2 linked regions of the Variovorax paradoxus genome follow. Each later gene encodes a partner of the first gene's protein in a complex. Links are inferred from orthologs where the notes say so. Each region holds a gene or a part of one and is shown on either strand. Other genes may lie near its edges.

Region 1 (8,224 bases):
TTCGGCATCATCGTGCGGCTGCCCGAGAACCTGCGCACCGACCTGGAGGCCATCAAACGGCTGCCGGTGGCGTTGCCCAAGGGCGCGGGCGCCGAAGGCCAGCGCACCAGCTTCATTCCGCTCGGCGAGGTCGCGACGCTCGACATCGCGCCCGGCCCCAACCAGGTGAGCCGCGAGGACGGCAAGCGCCGCATCGTGGTCAGCGCCAACGTGCGAGGGCGCGACCTGGGCTCGTTCGTGGCCGAGGCCGGGGAGGCCATGCGCGGCGTGAAGATTCCCGCCGGCTACTGGACGGTGTGGGGCGGGCAGTACGAGAACCTGGCCTCGGCCACCGAGCGGCTGCAGGTGGTGGTGCCGGTGTCGCTGCTGCTGGTGTTTACACTGCTGTTCGCGATGTTCGGCAACCTGAAGGACGGCCTGCTGGTGTTCACCGGCATACCGTTCGCGCTCACCGGCGGCATCGTGGCGCTGTGGCTGCGCGGCATTCCGCTGTCGATCTCGGCCGCGGTGGGCTTCATCGCGCTGTCGGGCGTGGCGGTGCTCAACGGGCTGGTGATGATCTCGTTCATCCGCAACCTGCGCGAGGGCGGGCTGCCGCTGGACGCGGCCATCCGCGAGGGCGCGCTCACGCGGCTGCGGCCGGTGCTGATGACGGCGCTGGTCGCCTCGCTGGGCTTCGTGCCGATGGCCGTCGCGACCGGCACCGGCGCCGAGGTGCAACGCCCGCTGGCCACCGTGGTGATCGGCGGCATCCTGTCGTCGACGGCGCTGACCTTGTTGGTGCTGCCGCTGCTCTACCGCATGGCGCATCGGCGCGACGAGGACGAAGCGGCGCAGGCGAACGGCGACAGCCAGCACGGAGCGCCGCTGGTGCCTGCAACGCGAGGGTCAACCGGCGCATGACCGCTTCCTTGCCCGTGTCCTTTTTGCATGGCACTGGCAGGGGAAAGGAAAGCGCGCTCAGACCAGGCCGCGCGCCTTCAGCAAGGCCCAGCGCTCGGGCGCGAGAGCGACCTTCATGGCCTTCAGCGGATCGATCTCGCCCGTGTTGTCCGCGTGGGCGACAACGAAGTCGTCGGTCGTGTTCAGCAAGGCTTGCGATGCGGGCGCGTTGAAATGCGCCGCCAGGTTCTTCAGCACCCGCATCGCCGAGGCCGTGCTTTGCGCGATGTCCATGAACTGGGCATGCAGCAGGCAGGCCTCCTTCAGCACCGTGTCGTCGAACCAGCGTTCGTGGGCATCGCCCTGTACCGCGCGAATTTCGTCGGGCGCCCAGAGGTAGTAGCGCACTTCTTCGCCGGCTTCCACGATCGCGCGGCGGTAGGGCTCGCGGCCCCACACCAGAAAGGGCGGCCACGCGGCGCCGAAGTCTTCCTGCGTGTAGCAGATGAACAGGGCGTAGATCTTCTCGTCGCGGGGAACCTGCGCGAGCGCGTGCGTGATCGCGTCGACGAGCAGGGCCTCGACCCTGGCGGCCACGCTCGCCAGCGTCTCGCCCTTGCGCGGGCGGCGGTAGCTCAGGCGGGTCTCGCCGCTGGGCGTGCCGTCGTCATCGAGGTATTCGAGCGTGATGGTGTCCAGTCGGCCGGCTTCGTCGTAGCGGTAGACGTCCTGGCACAGCCAGGTCTTCTGGCCATCGGCCCAGTTGGAGGTGACGGCGCGCTGCAGCTGGCCGTCTTGCCATTCGTAGCGCGCGTCGAGGCCCTTGTGGCCGTGGCTGATGTGCTGCGCCACCAGCAGGCCGCCCGCATGGCGGTACCGGGTGACGGTGCTGACGGAGGGCTCGCCCTCGTACACCTGCAGGTCCACGCCGGTGCGGCCATCGGCCTCGTGGAGCCAGGCCGTGGCGCGACCGCGGCTCTGGCGCTGCAGCACCAGGCGGCCTTCGGCGTCGAAGCCGTGGTGCATGTGGCGCTCGGGGTCGGCCTTGTCGTCGGCCAGCCACCGGGGCTTGGGGCCGCCGTGGTGCTCCTGCATGAAGGGCGTCGGCTCGCCCATCGATTCGGTGGCCCAGCGCCACGTCACGGCCTGCGCGGTGCAGTCGGCCAGCAGGCGAGCAGCGTTGGCGCTATCGGCGTAAGTGCTGTAGGGGCTGTCGGAGGCGTAGGTGGGCGCCAGCATCGTTCCGCCGGCCTTCAGCGCGCCGGGCGAACGGCCGACTTGGGCCGGAAGGCCTTGCAGACGGCGTCGTCGGTCTCGAGGTACGGACCGCCGATCAGGTCGATGCAATAGGGCACGGCCGCGAAGATGCCGGGCACCACCTGCGCGCCGTCGGCATCTTTGAGGCCTTCGAGCGTTTCCGCGATGGACTTGGGCTGGCCGGGCAGGTTGATGATCAGGCTCCGGTCGCGGATCACCGCCACCTGGCGCGACAGGATCGCGGTCGGCACGAAGCGCAGGCTGATCTGGCGCATCTGCTCGCCGAAGCCGGGCATTTCCTTGTGGGCGACGGCCAGCGTGGCCTCGGGCGTCACGTCGCGCAGCGCGGGGCCGGTGCCGCCGGTGGTCAGCACCAGCGAGCAGCCGGCATCGACCAGCTCGATCAGCGTGGCGCTGATGCGTTCCGCCTCGTCGGGGATCAGGCGGGGCTCGAATTCGAGCGGATTCTTCAGCGCCCGGCCGAGCCATTCCTTCAGCGAAGGCAGGCCCTTGTCTTCGTAGGTGCCGCTGGAGGCGCGGTCGCTGATGGAGACGATGCCGATGCGGACAGGTTCAGGGGTGTTCATGGTGTTGCTCCTTCCCCTTCCCCCGGAAGGGGAAGGAGAACGACATGGGGCTCACGCGTCTTCTTCGCGGTCCTGGGCGGCCGCGGCGGCGGCATGGTCGTCGCTGCCGTGCACGGCCAGCTGGGCGCGCACGATCTGGAACACCTCGCGGTAGGCCTTGCCCTGGCGGGGCGCTTCGCCGGCCGGGCCGCTCTTCATGTCCTTGCGGGCCTGGCGCACCAGGGCGCGCAACTGCTGCGAGTCGGTGGCGGGGTGGGTCTCGATCCAGCCGCCGAGGGCGTCGTCGTCGGCGATCAGGCGGTCGCGCCAGCGCTCGGCCTCGTGCAGGGCGGCAGTTTCGGCGGCCGGCACGGTGTTCTGCTCGCTCAGCGCCCGCTTCACGGCCTCGAGCACTTCGGGCTCGAGCTTGCGCATCAGCTTGCCGACGTATTGCATCTGGCGGCGCTTACCCTCGAAGTTGGTGATGCGCCTGGCTTCGGCCAGCGCCTCGACCAGCTTCTCGTCGAGCTGCAACGCATCGAACAGGGCGGCACGCAGGGTCATCAGCTCGGCGCCGAGCTTCTGCAGTTCGTCGCTCTCGCGCTTGAGGTCGGTGCGGCTGGCCTCGTCGGTGCCCTTGAGCTCGCGCTTGAGTTCCAGGTCGAGTTCGCTGCCTTCGGCGACGAACTGGCCACGGACGAAATAGCCTTTTTTGGGTTTGCGGGACATGGGAGTGGATTCTGGGCCGCACCGTGCGGCGTTGCAACGCATGCCATGCGCTGCCTCGTGCAGTGGGAAGCTGGAGGGAAAACGGGAAATGGGGGGCGCAAGTATCATAGCCACCACATGACGACATCCTCCTCGCGCGCCGATTCCGGCTTCGCCTACAGCCGCTCCTTCTTCGAAAACCTGGTCGACACCGCCCTGGCGCACGCCAGGAAGCTCGGTGCCACCGACGCCGGGGCCGAGGCCTCTGAGGGCTGCGGCCTGAGCGTGTCGGTGCGCAAGGGCGAGCTGGAAAACGTCGAGCGCAACCGCGACAAGTCGCTGGGCGTCACGGTCTACGTGGGCCACCGCCGCGGCAATGCCAACACGTCCGACTTCTCCGAGGGCGCCATCAAGCAGACGGTGCAGGCGGCCTACGACATCGCCCGCTTCACGGCCGAGGACACGGTCGGCGGCCTGCCCGACGAGGCCGACATCGCCAAGGACCATCCCGAGCTCGACCTGTTCCATCCCTGGGACGTGACGAGCGAAGAGGCTGCGAGGCTCGCGCTCGAGTGCGAAGCGGCGGCGCTGTCCACCGACAAGCGCATCACGAACAGCGAAGGCGCGGGCGTCTCGGCACAGCAGAGCCACTTCTTCAGCGCCCATACGCACGGCTTCCGCGGCGGCTATGCCAGCTCGCGGCACTCGATCTCGGTGGCGCCCATCGCCGGCAAGGGCGACGACATGCAGCGCGACGCCTGGTACAGCTCGATGCGCTCGGCCGACGAACTGGCCAGTCCGCAGGCCGTGGGCCGCTACGCCGCGGAACGCGCGCTCAGCCGCCTGAAGTCGCGCAAGATCAAGACCACCGAATGCCCTGTGCTGTTCGAGTCGCCGCTGGCCGTGGGCCTGCTCGGGGGCCTGGTGCAGGCGGTGAGCGGCGGTGCGCTCTATCGCAAGAGCACCTTCCTGCTCGACTCGCTCGGCAAGCCGGTGCTGCCCGCGCATTTGGACGTGGCCGAAGACCCGCACGTGGTGCGCGGCAAGGGCAGCGCCCCGTTCGACGACGAAGGCGTGACCACGCGTGCGCGCAAGGTGGTCGACGCGGGACGCCTCGAGGGCTATTTCCTGTCGACCTACTCGGCCCGCAAGCTGGGCATGAAGACCACCGGCAACGCCGGCGGCTCGCACAATCTGACGCTGAGCTCGCGCCTCACGAAGCACACCGACGACCTCGACGCCATGCTGGCCAAGTTGGGCACCGGCCTGTTCGTCATCGAGCTGATGGGGCAGGGCGTGAACTACGTAACGGGCGACTACTCGCGCGGCGCCAGCGGCTTCTGGGTCGAGAAGGGCCGGATCGCCTTCCCGGTGCAGGAGATCACCATCGCCGGCAACCTCAAGGACATGCTGATGGGCATCGAGGCCATCGGCGCCGACGCCTACACCTTCGGCGCCAAGACCACGGGGTCGGTGCTGGTGAACCGTATGAAGATCGCGGGCAGCTGAGGCGCCTGCGGGGCCGGGCGCCCGCGTCGCCCAGGCCTGCGCTTCCCCTCTTTCAACCGCGATGCCGGGTGGCCGCCTACAAGCGGCAAGGCCGGCCGGTCACTCACTTCTTCCTGGCCTCGTCGGGCGGCGCGATCAGGTGCTCGAGCATGCGCCGTGCATTCAGCGGCAGGTCTTCCGACGAGCGCACGCAGGCCATCAGCGTGCGCTCGGCCCAGGCGTCCGCCAGCGCGGCGCGCGTGATCTTCATCGAACGGGCGCAGCGTTCGGCGGCGGTCTGCGGCACGATGCCCACGCCGATGCCGTATTCGACCATGCGGCACACCGCCTCGAAGTTGCGCACGCGCACCCGGTAGGCCAGGTGCTTGCCGAGCGCGCGCACGTGCTGCGTGATGAGCTGCTGCAGTGCGCTGTCCGCGGGCAGGCCGACGAATTCGCTGTCCACCACGTCGGCCAGCCGCATGCGCCGGCGTCCGGCCAGCGCATGGCCGCGCGGCATCACGAGCACGAGGTCGTCGCGCCGGAAGGGATGGCATTCGAGGCCTTCGCTGTCGATGGCGTCCGAGACGATGCCGATGTCGCACAGGCCGGCGCGCAGTGCTTCCACAGTGTCGGGGCTGGGGCGCTCCTCGAGATCGACCGAGATGCGCGGATGCTCCGCGAGAAAGCGGCTCAGCACCTCGGGCAGATGCTCGGTCAGCGCCGAGGTGCCGCACATGAAGCGCACGTGCCCCTTCAGGCCCTGGCCGTATTCGCCGAGTTCGCCGCGCAGGCGTTCCATCTGCTGCAGCACGACGCGCGCATGGTGCAGCAGCGTTCGGCCGGCCTCGGTGGGGCGCACACCCTGGGCATGGCGCGTGAGCAGCGGACTGCCCAGCGCGTCCTCCATGCCGCGCACGCGCTGGCTGGCGGAGGCCAGCGTCATGTGCGAGCGCGCCGCGCCGCCGGTCAGGCTGCCGGCTTCGACGACGTTGAGGAAGAGCCGCAGGTCGGTGAGGTCGAATCGCATGGTCGGCGCAGTGTGCACGAGGAGCCTCAGTCCCAGCCTGAGCCTCACTCTGCGAATGACGCATTTCCAGCGTCGGTCCGACCCGGCAGACTCGGCCGCGATGACGCATCCGCACTACGACATGGCAACTTTCTGGGCCGCCGCCACGGCGGTGTACCTGCTGGCAGGCGTCATCAAGGGCGTGGTCGGCCTGGGGCTGCCGACGGTGTCGATGGCGCTGCTGGCGCTGTGGATGTCGCCCGTGCAGGCCGCGGCCCTGCTGATCGTGCCCTCGCTGGTCACCAACGTCTGGCAGACCGGGCCGCGCGCGACCTTCATGCCAGTGCTCAGGCGCATCGGCGGCATGCAGGCCGGCGTCGTCGTCGGCACGCTGGGCGGGACGCTGTGGCTGGGCGTGCCCGAGGGCGCCTGGGCATCGGTGGCCCTCGGAGTGGCGCTGATGCTGTACGCGGGCTGGGGGCTGACCGGCCGGAAGCTGCACGTGAGCGATGCGCAGGCGCGCTGGATGGGACCGCTGGTGGGCCTCGTCACAGGGCTGGTGACCGCGGTGACCGGCGTGTTCGCCGTCCCGGCGGTGCCTTACCTGCAGGCCCTGGGCTTTGAGCGCGATTCGCTGATCCAGGCGATGGGCATCTCGTTCACCACCTCGACCGTGGTGCTGGCCATCGGGCTGGCGGGGAGCGGGGACTATCCGATGTCGGCGCTGGGCGGCTCGATCGCGATGCTGGTGCCGGCGATCGGCGGCATGGTGCTCGGCACCTGGCTGCGGCAGCGGCTGTCGGTGGCGGTGTTCCGGCGCTGCTTCCTGGGCGGGCTCGCCTTGCTGGGCCTGTACATGGTCGTGCGCGCGCTGGCGTGAACGACCGGGCGAGCCGGCAGGCTCAGGCTGCGAGCAGCAACGCGGCGCGCACGCGTTCGATGGTCTGGCGGTAGGGCAGTGCAAAGTCGTCGAGCGACTCGCCGGCTTCGAGCCAGCGGAACAGGAAGACCAGGCCTTCCTCTTCGGGGCTGCCTGTGGCGGTGTGCAGGAAGGTCTCGGGCAGCCTGCCTTCGGCGCGCATCAGGAACAGGTGCCACAGCTGCGGATGCCGGTGCGTGTTGCCTTCCACGCCCGCTTCGCATTCGCGGTCGAGCGTGCCGAGCGATTGCAGCGGGCCGGCATAGTCGATGCCCGATTCCTCGAGCAGCTCGCGCCGCACGGCGACCTCGGGCGACTCGCCGGGCTCGATGGTGCCCTTGGGGAGCTGCATGTTGCCGTCCTCGGGATGGCGGAACACCAGCAGCCGGCCCCGCGAGTCGACCATGCAGGCGCAGGCCTTGAGGATCGGGTCGGACGGGCTGCTGGCGGTCATCAGGCGCCCGTCAGAGCGGACTTGACCGCTGCGCTGACCTGGCCCATGTCGGCCTTCCCGGCGAGTCGGGTCTTGACCACGCCCATCACCTTGCCCATGTCGCCGGGGCCGCTGGCGCCGAGTTCAGCCACGATGGCCTTCACCGCGGCAGCCACTTCGTCGGCGCCCATGCGCTGGGGCTGGTAGACCTCGATCACCTTGATCTCGGCGGCTTCCTTGTCGGCGAGGTCGGGGCGGCCACCGGTGGTGAATGCCGCGATCGAGTCCTTGCGCTGCTTGACCATCTTGTCGACGATGGCGATGACCATGGCGTCGTCGAGCTCCACGCGCTCGTCGACTTCCTTCTGCTTCATGGCGGCGAGCAGCAGGCGGATGGTCGCCAGGCGTTCGGAGTCCTTGGCGCGCATCGCCGTCTTCATGTCTTCTGTGATTTGTTCTTTGAGCGTCATTCTTCGGCAACCTTTCGGAAAAAACAAAAGCCGCGGCAGGTTTCCCTGGCGCGGCTGAAGCAACGGGGCGACGGCGCCGACTGGAGTCGAATGCCTGCCGCCCGGGGCGTTGCTTAGTACAGCTTCTTGGGCAGCTGCATGCTGCGCACGCGCTTGTAGTGGCGCTTGACCGCGGCAGCCTTCTTGCGCTTGCGCTCGGCCGTCGGCTTTTCGTAGAACTCGCGGGCGCGCAGGTCGGTCAGCAGGCCGAGCTTTTCGATGGTGCGCTTGAAACGGCGCAGTGCGACGTCGAAGGGCTCGTTTTCTTTAACGCGGATGGTGGTCATTGATGAATCGTTGAAATGAATTTGGCCGGGGGAGATCGAGGCCCCAGGCCGGGGTTCCTCAACTGAAAATTTTTGCGGCCGTTGAGGGGAGGCCAAAGTTAGCCCGCGAGTATAGCACTGGATGTACAAATCTCCAGGGTTGGCCAACTTCGTGTCGATTCGCCCT
Region 2 (8,357 bases), 2.6 Mb from region 1 along the record:
AGTGGGCGATGCCCTTCATCACCATGTCGATGGCGTCGTGCGGCGACGGTGGCAGCTGCGGGCACCACCATTGCAGATCGGGATGGCGTTGCGCGACGCGCTCCGCCATGAGCCTTGCCTTGGTGGAGCGGGGCGACGACCGGAAGCCGTGCAGGTACAACAGATGAGTGGTTTGCGGATCCATGCGAGGAAGAGACGCGAGGCGCTGACGTTGCACCGCGCTGGCCGGGACGAGGTAATTTTGCATGAGGTCTGTTCTCGCGAGGCCGCTTCCAACGTACAAAAACCCCGCTGGCCGGGGTTCTTCGGTAAAGATCGAGCCGATCCGTGCTCGGGGTGTGCGGACGTCCTGCTTGCCTGCGCAAGGGCGCGCTGCGTCTCAGGAACTCGAAAGTATTCAGGCCGGGGCCGACGCCGTCTGGCGGGTTTACGTTCGAGTTACTTTGCCTCTGCAAACAACGGCATTCGATGCAGTGCCGCCGGTGTCGTCCGCGCCGTCGAAAGGCGGCGCAAGTTTCATGGAGCGAACGGTCGTGCGCATCCCATGAACAGGGTATGCGCGCCCGAAGCTGCGGCGGGTGCCGCGGCTTATGCTTGCGCCCATGAACACTGAGGCCCCGCACGACGCGACGCCACGCCGATGGGGCGTGCTGGTCGTTGAAGACGACAGCCGCGCGCGCGCATTCTTCGAGGCGAGCGTGCAGCGCAGCCCGCGCCTTCTCTGGCTCGGCAGCGCCGGCACGGTCCAGGAGGCGCTGGCCTGGCTCGGCCGCACCACCATCATCCCCGACGTGCTGCTGGTCGATCTCGGCATGCCCGACGGCACCGGCCTGGACGTGATCCGCGACGCAGTCACGCGCTTTCCCGGCTGCGAGCCGCTCGTGGTCTCAGTCTTCGGCGACGAGGAAAACGTGCTCGCCAGCATCGAGGCCGGCGCCGTGGGCTACATCCACAAGGACGCCGCACCCGAGGACATCGCGCAGACCATCGTGGAGATGAAGGCTGGCGCCTCGCCCATCTCCCCCATGATCGCGCGACGGGTGCTTGCCAAGTACCGCAGCCTGCAGTCGGCGGCCGTGCCCGGCGTCGTGGTACCGGGCGTGCCGCCCGAGGCGGTTTCCGAGGACGCCGACCGCGGGCTGCTGTCGGGGCGCGAGCACGAAGTGCTCACGCTCATCGCGCGCGGTTTCTCGTACGCCGAGATCGCGCGGCTCAAGGGGCTGAGCGTGCATACGGTGCAGACCCACATCAAGAACCTGTACGGAAAACTCGCGGTGCACTCCAAGAGCGAAGCGGTCTTCGAAGCGACGCGGCTCGGCCTGCTGTCCCACCCGGGCTGACGGCAGATGCGGCGGTTGCGGCCGGGCCCGGCGTCGCTGTTGGCGTGGTGGCTGGCAGTGTTTCTCATCTCGGTCCTCGGCGCGGCGGGCGGGCTCTCGCGCGCCGCGGCGGCGGAAGCGCCGATCGAACTGCGGCACGGCACCGTGACGACCTCGGTCGACGGCCTCACGCGCACCGGCCCGGTCGAGCTGTCCTACCACTGGGACCGCGAGCACCACGGCCGTCCGGGTACGGCGAGCTTCGACCTGCCGTTCAGGCTGGATTCCGCGCCCGAAACACCATGGGGCATCTTCATTCCGCGCGTGGGCAGCGTTTTCGAGGTGCAACTCAACGACGCGCTGCTGCAGGTCTACGGCGACCTGGGCCACGGCAACGGGGGAGACTACGCCAAGGCGCCCATCTACGTGCCGGTGCCCGGCCGGCTGCTGCGCCAGGGCGACAACCACCTGCAGATCCGCATCCGCGCGGACAGTGCCCGCCGCGCGGGCCTGTCGCACGTGGTGATCGGCCCGGCAGCGCCGGTGCGCACCGAACTGTTCGAGAGCGCCTATGCGTGGCGTTTCACCGGCTCGGTGCTGCTCACCGCCTTCAGCCTGATGGTGAGCGGCATCGCGCTGGGCCTGTGGCTCACGCAGGTGGGGGCGCGCGACAGCGCAGGCTCCGGGCGCGACGGGATCTATCTGTGGGCCGCGCTGGCCGAGTTCTGCTGGGCCATCCGCGTGGCCGACGGCGTCATTGCCGATCCGCCGCTGCCCTGGGGCGCGTGGGGGGTGTTGATGGCCACCTGCTATGCGGGCTGGGCCGCTTCCGCCATGATGTTCTGCTACCACCTGGCCGGCTGGTCGGACAACGCTCGCCTGCGGTGGCTGCGCTGGCCGTTCGCCGCCGTGGTCGCCGGCACCGTGGCGGCGGCATCGCTCGCCCTGCACCGCGAGGAACCGATGTGGCTCACCGGCTGGCTGGCGCTGGAAATCGTGTTCATCGCCGGCTTCGTGACGGCGTTCGTCGTCGCCACGGCGCGGCGGCCGAGCACCGAGCAGTGGCTGGTGGCTGGCGCGGCCCTCGTGACGGTGGCCTTCGGCGCGCGCGACTGGCTGGTGATTCGCCTGAGCGACGCGTACGGCGAAACCACCTGGGTGCGCTATTCGTCGGTGTTCTTCGGCATCGCGCTGCTGCTGATCGTGCTGCGCCGCTTCCACGCCGCCACCGTACAGGCCCGCGGCTGGGTCTCGGCGCTGGCCGAGCGGGTGGCGCAGCGCGAGCGCGAACTCGCTTCCACGTATGCGGAACTCGAGGCAGCGGCGCGCGACCAGGCGCGCACGCACGAGCGCGAGCGCATCCTGCGCGACATGCACGACGGCGTGGGCTCGCACATCAGTTCGGCGATCCGGCAACTGCAGTCGGGCCAGACCAGCTCGAGCGACCTGCTGCGCACGCTGCGCGACTCGCTCGACCAGCTCAAGCTGTCGATCGATTCGATTCACCTGCCGCCCGGCGACGTCGCGGCGCTGCTGGCGGCGGCGCGCTACCGGCTCGAACCCCGGCTGGCGGGGGCGGGCATCGAGCTCGAATGGGCGGTCGAAGAACTGGCAATGGTCGACCGCCTCGACGCGCACGGCATGCGGCAACTGCAGTTCCTGCTGTTCGAGGCCATCTCCAACGTGCTGCAGCATGCCCAGGCCAGCGTACTGCGCATCGAGGCCGACATGGTGGGGCAGGCCGTGCAGCTGCGCGTGATCGACAACGGCAAGGGCTTCGATGCGGCCTGCCTGCCGCGGGCGCTGGCCGAGCGTGCGGGCGCCATCGGCGCGCAGCTGGCGCTCGAAAGCCGACCTGGCCGCACGGTCGTTCAGCTTTCTTTCGATTGAAGCGGCCGGCGGGGCGGGGATAATCCGCACCCATGTCTGCCGTGTTCAACCAGCCCTCCCTGGCGCGTCGCATTGCGCCCATCTTCCAGGGCTTCGACGGCTTCCTGGCCTTCGCCGTGCTGCTGCTCGCGTTCGCCGGGCTGCTGACCATGTATTCCTCGGGCTACGACCACGGCACGCGCTTCATCGACCACGGCCGCAACATGCTGCTGGCCGGCTTCATCATGTTCGTGGTGGCGCAGGTGCCGCCGCAGAAGCTCATGCTGGCCGCGGTGCCGCTCTATTCGATGGGCGTAGCGCTGCTGGTGGCGGTGGCGCTGTTCGGCATCACCAAGAAGGGCGCGCAGCGCTGGATCAACGTGGGCGTGGTGATCCAGCCCAGCGAAATCCTGAAGATCGCCATGCCGCTGATGCTGGCCTGGTGGTTCCAGCGGCGCGAAGGCCAGCTTCGCCCGCTCGACTTCGTGGTGGCGACCGTGCTGCTGGCGGTGCCGGTCGGGCTCATCATGAAGCAGCCCGACCTCGGCACCTCGCTGCTGGTGCTGGCGGCCGGGCTGGCGGTGATCTTTTTCGCCGGGCTGCCCTGGAAGCTGATCGTGCCGCCGGTGGTGATCGGCGCGGTGGCCATCACGCTGATCGTGGGCTTCGAGTCGCAGCTGTGCACCGACGGCGTCGACTGGCGTGTGCTGCACGACTACCAGAAGCAGCGCGTGTGCACGCTGCTCGACCCGAGCAAGGACCCGCTGGGCAAGGGCTTCCACATCATCCAGGGGATGATCGCCATCGGATCGGGCGGTGTCGGCGGCAAGGGGTTCATGCAGGGCACGCAGACCCACCTCGAGTTCATTCCCGAGCGCACCACCGACTTCATCTTCGCCGCCTATTCCGAGGAATTCGGGCTGGTGGGCAACCTGGCGCTGATCGCGTCATTCGTCCTTCTGATCTTCCGCGGGCTGCTGATCGCGGCCAATGCCTCGACCCTGTTCTCGCGCCTGCTCGCGGGCGCGGTGACCATGATCTTCTTCACGTATGCCTTCGTGAACATGGGCATGGTGAGCGGCATCCTGCCGGTGGTGGGCGTGCCCCTGCCGTTCATCAGCTACGGCGGCACGGCCATGGTCACGCTGGGGCTGGGGCTCGGCATCCTGATGTCGATCGCGCGGGCCCGCAAGCTGGCCCAGAACTGAGGATGTCAGGAACACCGAAGAACCGGCTCTGCCGGGCCTCCGGTGTTGCCCTTGGTAGGGGAAGGAGAAGCAACAAGAAGTGCGCGAATCCTGGGGGTGAGCCAGAAACACCGCGGAACCGGCTTCGCCGGGCCGCAGGTGTTGCCCCCGGCAGGGGGTTGGCGAAGCGACACGAAGTGCGCGCAGCCTGGGGGCGAGCCAAGGACTACCGCGGAAGCGGCTTCGCCGGGCCGCAGGTGTTGCCCCCGGCAGGGGGAAGGCGAAGCGACACGCAGCGCGCGCAGCCTGGGGGCGAGCCATAGAATCCCGGCATGATCTCCCGCGAACCCACCATCGAGCGCCTCGCCACGGCGCAACAGCTCCTTCTCGCGCCGTTCGGCCTCGACGAATCGCACCTGAGCAAGGCCCTGGCCGAGATCACCGCGCACCGCGTGGACGACGCCGACCTGTACTTCCAGTACACGCGCAGCGAAGGCTGGAGCCTGGAAGAGGGCATCGTCAAGACCGGCAGCTTCAGCATCGACCAGGGCGTCGGCGTGCGCGCGGTCAGCGGCGAGAAGACCGCCTTCGCCTATTCCGACGACATTTCCGAGGCCTCGCTGCTCGACGCAGCGCGCACCGTGCGTTCGATTTCCTCCGCCGGCCGCACCGCGCGAGTGAAGACCGCCGCGCGCAAGATCGCCGCCAGCCGCTCGCTCTACGACGGCATCGACCCCATCGCCACGCTCGACAGCACCGCCAAGGTGAAGCTGCTCGAGAAGGTCGAGAAGCTGGCCCGCTCGCGCGATCCGCGCGTGGCGCAGGTCATGGCGGGCCTGGCCAGCGAGTACGACGTGGTGCTCGTGGCGCGTGCCGACGGCACGCTGGCCGCCGACGTGCGTCCGCTGGTGCGCCTGTCTGTCACCGTCATCGCCGAGCAGAACGGCCGGCGCGAAGTCGGCTCCGGCGGCGGTGGCGGGCGTTTCGGCCTGGCGTATTTCACCGACGAGCAGATCGCCGAGTACGTCGACCACGCCGTCAAGGCCGCGCTGACCAACCTGGACGCGCGCCCGGCCCCGGCCGGCGAGATGACCGTGGTGCTCGGCTCCGGCTGGCCAGGCATCCTGCTGCACGAGGCCATCGGCCACGGCCTGGAAGGCGACTTCAACCGCAAGGGCTCCAGCGCGTTCTCGGGCCGCATCGGCCAGCGCGTGGCGGCCAAGGGCGTCACGGTGCTCGACGACGGCACCATCGCCGATCGCCGCGGTTCGCTCAATGTCGACGACGAGGGCAACGCCAGCCAGCGCAACGTGCTGATCGAGGACGGCATCCTCAAGGGCTACATCCAGGACGCGATGAACGCGCGCCTCATGAAGGTCAAGCCCACCGGCAATGGCCGCCGCGAGAGCTATGCCCACGTGCCGATGCCGCGCATGACCAACACCTACATGCTCGGCGGCGACAAGGACCCGCAGGAAATCGTTGCCAGCATCAAGAAGGGCCTGTACGCCACCAACTTCGGTGGCGGCCAGGTCGACATCACGAGCGGCAAGTTCGTGTTCTCCGCGAGCGAGGCCTTCTGGGTCGAGAACGGCAAGATCCAGTACCCGGTGAAGGGCGCGACCATCGTGGGCAACGGTCCCGACGCGCTCACCCGCGTGACCATGATCGGCGACGATATGGCGCTCGACACAGGCGTGGGCACCTGCGGCAAGGAAGGCCAGAGCGTGCCCGTGGGCGTCGGCCAGCCCACGCTGCGCATCGACGGGCTGACAGTAGGTGGAACGGCTTAGGCCTTAAGGCACTTGCCCGCTGTTTCCCTCGGTTGCTAAGCTGCGGCCCTTTTGCGAACGATGAGTTCGAGGAGCATTTCGATGGGGAACAGGATCAATTCGTCCGCCGTGCTGTGGGCCGTGACCGCGGTGGTGGCGCTGGCCACCGCCGGTTGCGCATCCAGGGGCGGTTCGGGCAGCCAGCCTGCAGCGGCACCCGCACCGGCCGCGGCTCCCGCTGCACCGGCACGCGGCGGCGCCAAGGCAGGCATGGACGCCCAGGGCAACGTGGTCGATTCCTCGAAGGTCGAGGCCGGCAGCGGCCGCACCGTGAAGGGCCTGAACGGCTACGAGGGCGAGATCACCGGCAACCCGGCGCGCAACAGCAAGTTCGCGCGGCTGCAGATCGGCATGAGCGCCAAGCAGGTCACCGACCTCGCCGGCCAACCCACCGACCAGGGCGCCTACGTGACGGGCAAGGCCTTCATCCCGTTCTATTTCGGCAGCGACCGCCATCGCTTCGAGATGACCTACAAGGGCCAGGGCCGCCTGATCTTCGCGGGCGGCGGCATGGGCGACTACTCCGCCGGCAACCTGATCTGGATCATCCACAACCCCAACGAATCGGGTTACCGCTGAAAACAACGAACGCCCGGCCGTCGAGCCGGGTTTTGTTTTTCCGTGCTACATTCCGCCCACATGTCCGCCCTCCGCGCTTATTTCTTTGCCTACTTTTGGTTCCCGGTTTCCGGCGGACGAGAGGCGAGCGCGTAAGAAGCACATACGAACACCCTCCCAAAACCGCCGGTGGCCTCAAGCCCCCGGCGGTTTTTTTTGTCCTGACGATTTCAATCCAACAAGGAAGCACCCATGAGCACGAACATTGCCCCCGCCAGCGACAGCTGGTATGCGAGCGTCGAAAAAACCAGCAAGACCGACGACGAACGCATCAAGGACATCAACGTGCTCCCCCCTCCCGAACATCTGATCCGCTTCTTCCCCATTCGCGGAACGCCCGTGGAGACGCTGATCGAAGGCACGCGCCGCAGCATCCACAACATCATGGCGGGCAAGGACGATCGGCTGCTGGTGGTCATGGGACCGTGCTCCATCCACGACCCGGCCGCGGCGCTCGAATACGCCCGCCGCCTGAAGGCCGAGCGCGAAAAGTACGCCGGCACGCTGGAGATCGTGATGCGCGTGTACTTCGAGAAGCCGCGCACCACGGTCGGCTGGAAGGGCCTCATCAACGACCCGTACCTCGACGAAAGCTTCCGCATCGACGAAGGTCTGCGCATCGCGCGCCAGTTGCTGATCGACATCAACCGCATGGGCCTGCCGGCGGGCAGCGAGTTCCTCGACGTGATCTCGCCGCAGTACATCGGCGACCTGATCGCCTGGGGCGCCATCGGCGCGCGCACCACCGAAAGCCAGGTGCACCGCGAACTGGCGTCGGGCCTGTCGGCGCCGATCGGCTTCAAGAACGGCACCGACGGGAACATCCGCATCGCCACCGACGCCATCCAGGCCGCGGCGCGCGGCCATCACTTCCTGTCGGTGCACAAGAACGGCCAGGTCGCAATCGTGCAGACCAACGGCAACCCCGACTGCCATGTGATCCTGCGCGGCGGCAAGGCGCCGAACTACGACGCCGCCAGCGTCGACGCCGCATGCAACGATCTCCAGGCCGCCAAGCTGCCGCCCACGCTGATGGTCGATTGCAGCCATGCCAACAGCTCCAAGCAGCACCAGAAGCAGATCGATGTGGCCAAAGAGATCGCCGCGCAGATCGCCGGCGGCTCGAACCGCGTGTTCGGGGTGATGGTCGAGAGCCACCTGCAGCCCGGCGCGCAGAAATTCACGCCGGGCAAGGACGAGCTGTCGGGCCTCGAATACGGCAAGAGCATCACCGACGCGTGCCTGGGTTGGGACGACTCGGTGCAGGTGCTCGACACGCTGTCGCAAGCGGTCAAGCGCCGCCGGGGCTGAAAGACGTTCTACAGCATGCCGGCCAGGTCGGGCCAGTGGTGCCGCATCGACGCAGCCTCGTCGCTGCCGGGCGGCACCAGCGAGAAGTCGGCGAAGTCGAAGCCCGGCCCGACCAGGCAGGCGACCAGCGTGTAGTCGCCCGAGCTGTGCCCCTGGATCGGCCGGGCTGCCTGCCATTGGCCGGCGGGCACGACGTGCTGGGGCCGGCTGCCATGGACGTC

The links.
Region 2: the proteins of pmbA (region 1) and tldD are in contact, whole or in part, in a solved structure (PDB 5NJ9), measured with the Escherichia coli proteins. The link is inferred for Variovorax paradoxus from one-to-one orthologs.

Annotation. Positions count from the first base shown.
Region 1 is NZ_LR743507.1:4,318,415-4,326,638, reverse strand. The notes cover bases 2,902-5,736. They hold pmbA (metalloprotease PmbA), read left to right. Parts: upstream 2,902-3,551; coding sequence 3,552-4,922; downstream 4,923-5,736. Other genes in these bases: AACL56_RS20065 (LysR family transcriptional regulator), read right to left, coding at 5,026-5,736; yjgA (ribosome biogenesis factor YjgA), read right to left, coding at 2,902-3,434. In the rest of the region: AACL56_RS20090 (CusA/CzcA family heavy metal efflux RND transporter), read left to right, coding at 1-903; AACL56_RS20085 (hypothetical protein), read right to left, coding at 961-2,121; mog (molybdopterin adenylyltransferase), read right to left, coding at 2,136-2,726; more of yjgA, read right to left, coding at 2,778-2,901; more of AACL56_RS20065, read right to left, coding at 5,737-5,931; AACL56_RS20060 (sulfite exporter TauE/SafE family protein), read left to right, coding at 6,032-6,790; AACL56_RS20055 (NUDIX domain-containing protein), read right to left, coding at 6,813-7,283; AACL56_RS20050 (GatB/YqeY domain-containing protein), read right to left, coding at 7,283-7,732; rpsU (30S ribosomal protein S21), read right to left, coding at 7,846-8,058.
Region 2 is NZ_LR743507.1:1,667,823-1,676,179, forward strand. The notes cover bases 3,970-6,937. They hold tldD (metalloprotease TldD), read left to right. Parts: upstream 3,970-4,707; coding sequence 4,708-6,168; downstream 6,169-6,937. Other genes in these bases: rodA (rod shape-determining protein RodA), read left to right, coding at 3,970-4,396; AACL56_RS07475 (hypothetical protein), read left to right, coding at 6,250-6,786. Outside these bases: AACL56_RS07450 (YqiA/YcfP family alpha/beta fold hydrolase), read right to left, coding at 1-184; AACL56_RS07455 (response regulator transcription factor), read left to right, coding at 591-1,340; AACL56_RS07460 (sensor histidine kinase), read left to right, coding at 1,398-3,209; more of rodA, read left to right, coding at 3,242-3,969; AACL56_RS07480 (3-deoxy-7-phosphoheptulonate synthase), read left to right, coding at 7,018-8,136; AACL56_RS07485 (cupin domain-containing protein), read right to left, coding at 8,145-8,357. UniProt on the Escherichia coli protein: Metalloprotease involved in CcdA degradation. Suppresses the inhibitory activity of the carbon storage regulator (CsrA).